4 regions of the Bacteroides sp. AN502(2024) genome follow, and region 4 is predicted to be linked to each of the others. Evidence: riboswitches for the same ligand, from Rfam matches in the RefSeq annotation. Region 4 holds a riboswitch; each other region holds the start of a gene.
The links. Region 4 has a riboswitch for cobalamin ahead of AB9N12_RS01870 (ribonucleoside-diphosphate reductase subunit alpha). Riboswitches for the same ligand answer to the same signal wherever they lie in the genome.
Positions count from the first base shown of each region.

Region 1: it holds a riboswitch for cobalamin, as region 4 does, so the genes downstream of both, AB9N12_RS02965 (anaerobic ribonucleoside triphosphate reductase) here and AB9N12_RS01870 (ribonucleoside-diphosphate reductase subunit alpha) in region 4, are expected to answer to the same signal.
Region 2: it holds a riboswitch for cobalamin, as region 4 does, so the genes downstream of both, AB9N12_RS11125 (PKD-like domain-containing protein) here and AB9N12_RS01870 (ribonucleoside-diphosphate reductase subunit alpha) in region 4, are expected to answer to the same signal.
Region 3: it holds a riboswitch for cobalamin, as region 4 does, so the genes downstream of both, accC (acetyl-CoA carboxylase biotin carboxylase subunit) here and AB9N12_RS01870 (ribonucleoside-diphosphate reductase subunit alpha) in region 4, are expected to answer to the same signal.

Region 1 is NZ_JBGFSP010000003.1:747,167-749,369, forward strand. It holds gene AB9N12_RS02965 (anaerobic ribonucleoside triphosphate reductase) at 1-1,325, opposite strand, end outside; cobalamin riboswitch at 1,365-1,553, opposite strand; gene AB9N12_RS02970 (hypothetical protein) at 1,639-1,830, shown strand; gene AB9N12_RS02975 (TolC family protein) at 2,086-2,203, shown strand, end outside.
Region 2 is NZ_JBGFSP010000003.1:2,858,228-2,860,430, reverse strand. It holds gene AB9N12_RS11130 (DUF4998 domain-containing protein) at 1-464, shown strand, start outside; cobalamin riboswitch at 674-873, shown strand; gene AB9N12_RS11125 (PKD-like domain-containing protein) at 1,036-2,203, shown strand, end outside.
Region 3 is NZ_JBGFSP010000003.1:709,065-711,267, forward strand. It holds gene AB9N12_RS02815 (DUF3575 domain-containing protein) at 1-545, opposite strand, end outside; cobalamin riboswitch at 1,060-1,264, shown strand; gene accC (acetyl-CoA carboxylase biotin carboxylase subunit) at 1,395-2,203, shown strand, end outside.
Region 4 is NZ_JBGFSP010000003.1:448,520-450,722, forward strand. It holds gene AB9N12_RS01860 (threonine/serine exporter family protein) at 1-122, opposite strand, end outside; gene AB9N12_RS01865 (threonine/serine exporter family protein) at 124-891, opposite strand; cobalamin riboswitch at 999-1,203, shown strand; gene AB9N12_RS01870 (ribonucleoside-diphosphate reductase subunit alpha) at 1,265-2,203, shown strand, end outside.

The DNA of each region.
Region 1 (2,203 bases), 300 kb from region 4:
GTGTCGAGGAACATGAAGTTCGGGAACAACGCTTTCGCCGTGGTCTGGCAAGCCTTCAACAGCAAATCGAAATTAGGAGCTTCGTAACGGTCGGTTATTGCCTCTTCGATATTTTCCGCTTTCATCGCTTTCTCAAAGTCTTTCTCCGAGTAAGAAACTCCGTCTTTCACCTTGAAGATCTGAATCGGGAATACAGGTACCTCACCTCTTGTACCCAATCCTTCAATGGTGGCTTTCAGCAATTCTTCGATAACCATCCGACCTTCGGCAGAAGTGTCCGTACCGTAGTTGATGGAACTGAATACCACCTGATTACCCCCACGTGAATGCATCGTGTTGAGGTTGTGGATAAATCCTTCCATGGCCTGATGAGTATCTTTGCGGGTCTGCTGATAAGCTTTCTCGACAATACGGTCAAGGTGCTCCTTGTCTATAATGATTTGTAAAGCGACCAAAGCGATGCGCAATGTTTCGCGTTCAGCTTCAGTTGACTTGATAGACGGAAGATGTTCTTCAATCAATGTGCGGATGGATTTCTCATCGGCCTGATTTCCGTTTTCCATGGCGACATAGAAATTGATGAACGATGCCAGATGCTTCCGGAAAGATTTGGCCACCCCTTTTGCCATGAAGAAATCGAAAGCAGGAATGGCTTGTCCGCCGTGTTGCTCATTCTGGTTGGTCTGAAAGATAATGGTAGCCAGCGTAGCATAGCTTTGGATGCTTTGCGGGGTGCGGATGCTACCGTTCTTTGTGCGGAAACCCCGCTCAAAGAGGTCGTCCATATCATATTGGATACAGGTAGTCGTTTTTGTCGGATAATAGTCCAAGTCGTGGATGTGAATATCTCCCAACTGGTGTGCTTCGGCAAAACGTTTCGGCAACAGGTATTTATAAGTATAATCTTTGGTTACTTCGGAAGCGAACGTCATCATCTGTCCGGCAGGCGTATGACTGCTCATGTTGGCATTGCTCAAGTTGATATCATTCTTGTCGATAGCAACGATACCGTCCATCACTTGCTTCATGTGGGTTTTCTTATCACGCTCCGTATTCCGCCATTCGCGATAAATAATATATTTCTTCGCTACTTCCGGACGTACTTTCATCAACGACTTTTCTACTAAATCCTGAATCTCTTCTACAGTAATAGTAGGAGTAGTAAACTGACTGATTACATTCATCGTGATGTCAGCCACCAACTGCTGCTCATCCTGAATACCGGTTGCACTGAATGCCTTACTGATTGCATTCTTGATTTTACTGATAGAGAAATCTTCTCTTTTACCATCACGTTTGATGATACAAATTTCCGCGTAGTTCATAACTTTAACTCCCGAAAGTTTAAATTTAAAATGTTAATAACTAAAAGAAAAAGCTCCGGCAGGTCTTCTGACTTATCTCTCCCTCGCAACACCTTCCCACACCGCCATCGATGCAGTGGCTTATTGTGCGGATTCTTAGAGAATTACAGCAGCGGGTACTGTCGCCGATTTACACAGCGTTCCCTCATTGGCTAAACCTCTTTCAGCTCCGAAACCGGATACAAAGATAGAAGATTATCCAATATCCCGGTTCGCTTTTAACATTAAATTTGAGGAAACTTTTCTTTCATGCTGATACAGAAAGTTTTCCAAAATGGAAAACTTTCTTCTTATTTTAATGCAAAAAGTATTCGGTTTTCAAGCAATACTTCCAAAAGATTCGCTCGCGGATGATCGTTCTTATGTGGTACATCAGAACAAGCCTTATCCGAGTGGTTGGTTGCAAGAAAACCTGTACTTCTTTCTATTCTTTCCCCTATTTGACATTCCATCTATCATTCGTTAAAAAACATTATATTTGAGCCGGTATAAGGTTACAAGTTACTTGTTTTTTTTCATAATTTTGCAACCCGAAAACAGAAAACAAGTATCAATATGAAACTAAGATATAATCAAATCGCCATTCGCTACAAGAACAAAATGGAAGACTTTCACAGTTGGGGTGTAGCAGCACAGATTTGATAACCCTTCATTTTTCACTACAGAGGATTTACTAGAGAGAATTCTAACTTCTAACTATTCATTAAACTTATTTTCATTTATGAGCAAGAAAAGATGGCTCATAGTGCAGCTATATGCCGTGCTATGCAGTCAGGGAGTGTTTGCCCAAACGCTTGACAGGAGGGTATTGGGTATTGATGAAATGTTCCGCCTGGCAG
Region 2 (2,203 bases), 2.4 Mb from region 4:
CTGTTCCCGATTATTCGTTCTTCGACCTTTCAAACCTGAGGTTCACTTCTTCTCCGGCCGATGCTGAGAACTACAAATCCTATCTGGAACGCCTGACAGATGATAATGTTGAAACAAGTTGGGAACCTGACGGAACAAAAGAATTGACGACTTATTCACTGACATTGGACTTAAAGACAGAAAGAGACCTGCAAGGGCTGAAACTTGTGCAAACCTATTTCGATAATGAGAACAAACGTTCCTGGTGTCCCGGCATAGTCAAAATATTCGTATCCAAAGATTCCGAAATTTGGGAAAATGCCACTTATCTGGAAGAATTGGAAATCGGACATAGCACCGGAGAGGTGAATATCATTCCATTTGTAGAGGGCGGCAAACAAGCCCGATATGTAAAGGTAGCTGTTTCTACGCCACATTCTGAATCTATTTATAATATAAGTATAGCAGAGATAGGGCTATATTAATTATTTCTTATCCTAGCAAACAAGACAACATTCGCTTTTCTGAATGTTGTCTTGTTTTTTATCTATTCATAGTTCATACCTGTCCTATTAACATTTTGTCGTCCCTTTAACGTAATGAGAAATAAATAGTTAAAAGAGACATAATATATAAAAAGATAACTATCTTTGTAATCTGAAAATGGGTTCTTCGTTACCATGCTATATCGAATTGCATGCAATATAATATGAGTTATCGAAGATTAAAAGGGAATACCGTGAGAATCGGTAACAGTAGCCGCTGCTGTATTTTTCCATACTGTTATTGGACAACAGTATAGTTTGTAGCAATTTGCCACTGGATATTTTATCTGGGAAGGCGCTGCAAATAAGGGAATAAGCCAGAAGACCTGCCTCTTTTCGTTTGGATTTTACTCCTGCGGCATACAGGAGGTGGTTCGTCGCTCTTCTTTACATACACATTCACTACTGTGTATAAAGAGAAAGGCTTCTTCTATTTATCTAACCGGGACATCTGTCATCCAGTGGTAAAATCCATTATCATTTCTATCGGCAACCTATTAAAAGTATGCTTATGATAAATGAATTTTGGAAAACAACCGCTAATTTACTGATGCTTTGCTCTATTGTCCTTCTCACCTCATGTGGGAACGAGCACAATTTGGGAGCAGGCGATGGAGTAATCGCTCCGGAAGAAGAATCAAAGAATCCACCGGTGATTACCTTTGACAATGGTACTGGGATTTATCCTGTCAAAATACTAAAAGAAATCACCATCACCCCTATTGTGGATAATGCCATCGCCCCTGTATATACATGGAAAGATGAAAAAGGCAAAATAGTCAGTACAGATGCCTCATTCACCTATTCATCTCCTGCAGATGGAAAAAAGTTCTTCACTTTCAGGGTAGACGCGAAAAACGGAAGTGTGCAAAAAGAACTCCGGATAGACGTTATGAACAAGATGGTCCCGTCAGTGTCATTAATCCAGTATTATTCTACGTATGTAGGAGAAAGTGTCACTATCAAATCCGCTGTAAACTTCAAGGAAGGAAGCACCTATGAATGGACGAATGAAAAAGATGCTGTAATAGGTGATAAGGAAGAGTACACATTCGTGGCGGAAAATGAAGGTTCCTTCCATATTACACTTAAAGTAACCAACGAAGACGGAACGGGGAAAGCAACAACTACCATACGGGTAGCACCCCAAAGAAAACTCAACATTACTTTTGAAAATGAACGTCAAACTGTACCTGCAGGACGCGCTGCCTATGTGGCTCCTATTATTACAGACAACACGGAGAATACCATTTATGCATGGGAAGTGAACGGAGAACCGTATCCGGATGAAACAAAGCCAACCTTTACTTTTATGCCTCCGGCAGCAGGAGAGTACAAAGTGAAAGTAACGGGAACAGACGGTGATATTTCGGTAGAAGCTATACAAACTATAGAATGCCTGCAATCGGACGAAGCAGCTCGCTACCGTGCTCCCAAAGCAGGAAGTTCGAGTAGCAAAGTGACGGTATATAATATTCTGCCCGCACCCGGACAATTCGTACAACAAATAAGCGGAAAAACGGAAGCAGAAGCATGCCATTATGCTGAAACCCGGATGAATGCAGTAGTCAGTCATGTCTCATTGGGAGCGTGGGGAGGATACATCGTTGTAGGATTCGACCATAGCGTTTATAATGCTAGTTCTAATGATAACAGCCAATACGATTTCTCAATCATAG
Region 3 (2,203 bases), 260 kb from region 4:
TTGTACATATAATAATAAGGCACGCCACCGCGCAGCCGCTGGATGCGTCTCAAGTGGTCACCTTTTGTGGGAGCGTTTCCCTGCGCCTCGTCCGCAATCTCACGCAGCAGAGCCAATGTCTCCTTTCTGTAAGGAACATTCGGGTCATTCTTCACCAGACGGATAAGACCGTTCCAGTCACGCCCAAGAAAGTTGGTGGTCTTCAGTGAGTCGGGCAGCGATCCATAGCGTGAAAGGTAATCGAACAACACGCCCGCACGTTTCTCGGAAAGCCATTTGTTGAATTTGATACTCCCCTCGGGAGATGCACCGCCCACAATAAGAATCTTTTGCAACCGGTAAACGGAGTCGGCATAGGTTATGCGCAGGCTATCCGCTATTCTGTCTAATGCAGTTTGGTTGTTGTTCAGGGAAGGGACAAAGTCTATCTTCCCTTGCCGGAAATATATCTTCACAGAATCCCGCACTTCATGCACGGTCTGTGCCGACAGGTAGCCGCCATAGAATATCAATATTAGAAGAAGTAGTTTTCTTATCATGTTCATGTGCCATCTTTAAGTTCGTCTCCTTGCAAGAGATGAACCAACTCCTTGCAAGAGATGTAATTAGCATGTATTCTGCTGATTATTAGCGGAGTAATATGTCATTTAGATCGTTTTTCGCTAAACATTATAGCTTTCTTGTAGCAGAGATGTTAAAAAACACAATGAAAGCCCTTTATTTTTCCATAATTTATTATAACTTTGCACACGTTAATCCATCTCTTGCAAGGAGATAGAGCATTCTACTCAACAAACTACATCCCCATCAGTTCCCCATTATTCCTTACAATCCTTAAGGATCAGTCTGCTCGTCCCGGCTATCACGGAAGCGTTGAGGGGGATAAAGATCCAAGAAGAGTGCAATTGAAAAACGATCCGATACACTACTTACCGATTTCATTGATATTCTAAAAGAATAAATAATCATAGTGTATAAAAACAAAAAATGGTATCAATAAGCATTGCACAAAATTGTAACTTTCGTGCAAAAAAGAGACGTTTTATTTAATATTTCTTTATCTTTGCCCTCCGAAATGGTTCAGAATCCGTATCCAACGGACAACGATTAATAGGGAATCGGGTGTAAATCCCAGACAGTCCCGCTGCTGTGAAGCTCTGTTCAATGTCTTATTAATGAACCAATTTAACGCCACTGATGTTAATCGGGAAGGCAAATAAGACAAGAGTCAGTCAGAAGACCTGCCATTTTGCGTAAGACGCTCTCCTCCTCGTGGGTTAGGAGAAAGAGTATCACTTGTTAAGCCCCAAATCAAAAAATACTGTTTTTCGTCGGGTGGAGTATGTCCATTAGACGGGAAGACATGAATATGTATGTACTTAATTTAGAAAAGTATGATAAAAAAAATCTTAGTAGCCAATCGCGGTGAAATTGCCGTAAGGGTGATGCGCTCCTGCCGAGAGATGGAGATAACAAGTATCGCTATCTTTTCCGAAGCAGACCGGACCGCGAAGCACGTGCTTTACGCAGATGAAGCTTATTGCATAGGGCCGGCAGCATCCAAAGAGAGTTATCTGAATATAGAAAAAATCATCGAAGTGGCGAAAGCAGCTCATGCAGACGCCATCCATCCGGGTTACGGCTTCTTGTCGGAGAATGCTACCTTCGCCCGTCGATGTCAGGAGGAAGGAATCATCTTTATCGGACCCAATCCGGAAACAATGGAAGCCATGGGAGATAAAATTGCTGCTCGTATCAAAATGATTGAGGCGGGAGTACCGGTCGTTCCCGGCACGCAAGACAATTTGAAAAGTGTGGAAGAAGCCATAGAGCTTTGCAATAAAATCGGATATCCGGTGATGCTGAAAGCTTCTATGGGCGGTGGTGGAAAGGGAATGCGCCTCATCCACTGTGCCGAAGAAGTGGAAGAGGCTTATACCACTGCCAAGAGCGAATCATTGTCTTCTTTTGGCGATGACACGGTTTATCTGGAGAAATTCGTTGAAGAGCCTCATCACATCGAGTTCCAGATTCTTGGTGACAAACATGGAAACGTCATTCATCTGTGCGAACGCGAATGTTCCGTACAACGCCGTAACCAGAAAATCGTAGAGGAGACTCCTTCGGTTTTCGTCACTCCCGAACTGCGGAAAGACATGGGTGAAAAGGCGGTAGCTGCGGCTAAAGCGGTGAACTATATCGG
Region 4 (2,203 bases):
CCCAACGCTGCCAGTATGGCAATCACCTTGAATGCACGTAAAGGAGGATCGGAAATCGCACCAAATCCGATACCTGCCACTGCTGCAAAAAATCCGTCAGTAAGAATGTCAAGTGCTATCATATCAAATTAAACTGTTTTTTACCATTAGTAATGTGAAGGAAAGTCCGATAGCGATACTAATAATCAGCAAAGAGGCTTCTGTCAGACGGGCAAATCCTGTCAACACATATCCTTCAACCACATCAATCACGCCATTTATCAAGGGAACGCCGGGCACAAGATAAAGTACGCTGGTTGCCATTGCTATCTCGGAGGTTGTATCAAAAATCAAGGTGGTAGATGCACATAGGGAAGCAACAAAGGCCGAGACAATAAATACGATATAATGGTTTATCTTCTTCATCTGCATTTGCTGCTTCAGGTAGAATCCTGTAATTGTAGCCGAGAACACAATGCCCATGGAAATTAAATCACCACCAAACAATTTACAGAAAGATGCATTGGCAAATCCTACTAATAATAGAACGAACAGCGAGTGTATCCGTGGAGCAGAAATAATCTTCTTATATCTATCTTTCAGCTCCTCCAACGACAAATGATTGTCTACTGCTTCCCAGCTCAAGGCACTCAACTCTGAATTATGTTCAAAACTGATCGGGTGTGCAGGAATGTCTATGACTTCGTTACAAGCCTCGTTTGTTTCTTTGTCTATAATAGTCAGAATGATATTTCTATGAAATACGCTTAACTTTACATCTAATCCAAAAGCCTCCCCAATACGCTTTGTATTGCGTATTACCCGCGAGGTGTGTACTCCGGCTCCCATCAAATGCGCTGAATATTCTGCAATAAATTTACCTACGGATAATAAAGAGTCTCCTGTCCTCATAAATATGATATTTTTTAATTGGGCGCAAAAGTACAAAAAAAACAATAGCGTATGACATCATGAAGATTCTTTTCTTGAAACAATATTGTATTAATTACAAATTTCTCTATCTTTGTTTCCGAATCGGTTCCGGATAACCATTCGGTTGTCCTGGATTAAAAGGGAACCGGGTGCAAATCCCGGACAGTCCCGCTGCTGTGATTCTCCATAACTTTCTGATAAAGACTTTTGCCACTGGCTGTGAATGGTAGGCCGGGAAGGAATCAGGGAAGGGAGTTAGTCAGAAGACCTGCCATTCATTAAAGACTGTTTCTACTCGTGGGATTAGGGATACAGTTCGAAACGATACAACAACATTTTTTATAAGGTTCTCATGCAAATAACCAAAAGAAATGGGACAACGGAGTCCTATGACAGGAAGAAAATTGCCGTTGCAATTAAAAAAAGCTTCGCCAGTACAGGCCAGGAAATAGTGGAAGAAACCATTCAGGAAATGGTGAATGAAGTAGAACAGTTTGTACATAGTAATAGTGCAAACTGCCATGTAGAACGGATACAGGATGAAGTAGAACGCTGCCTGATGGAGCACGGCTTTTATGCAGAAGCCAAAAATTATATTCTCTATCGCTGGCAACGTACGGAACGCAGAAAAGCGCTCAACGATATCACCACGGAGACGGGCAATCCGCAAATGATGGATGTGTTAAAGGAAATACAGAAAGACTTTGCCGGTAATGAATATAGTCTGACTGTGTTGGCGGAAAAGTTTTCCAGTTTCTGCAAGCCGGAAATGTCATCAGACGAACGCTTGTCGGCACTTATCAAAGCGGCAGTAGAACTGACCACACAGGAAGCACCAGACTGGGAGTTTATAGCCGCACGGTTACTCAATCTTCAACTGACAGAAAAGCTGGAAAAACAGGCAAGGATTTCAGGTATACATTCATTCTATGAGAAATTACGTTATCTGACGAATGAAGGATTATACGGCAGCTATATCCTGGATTCCTATTCACAACAGGAAATAGAAGAAGCTGCAGGATTCATTTGTCCGGAAAGGGATAAACTGTTTAATTATTCAGGGCTCGACCTGCTCTCCAAACGTTACCTGATCCGTACTCACTCACATGAACCTATAGAGTCTGTGCAGGAAATGTATTTAGGAATAGCTTTACATCTTGCCATGCCGGAGAAACGCGACCGGTTGCAATGGGTCAGGAAGTTCTACGACTTATTGAGCAAGCTGGAAGTAACGATGGCCACTCCTACCCTTTCCAATGCCCGTAAACCTTATCATCAACTTTCCAGTTGT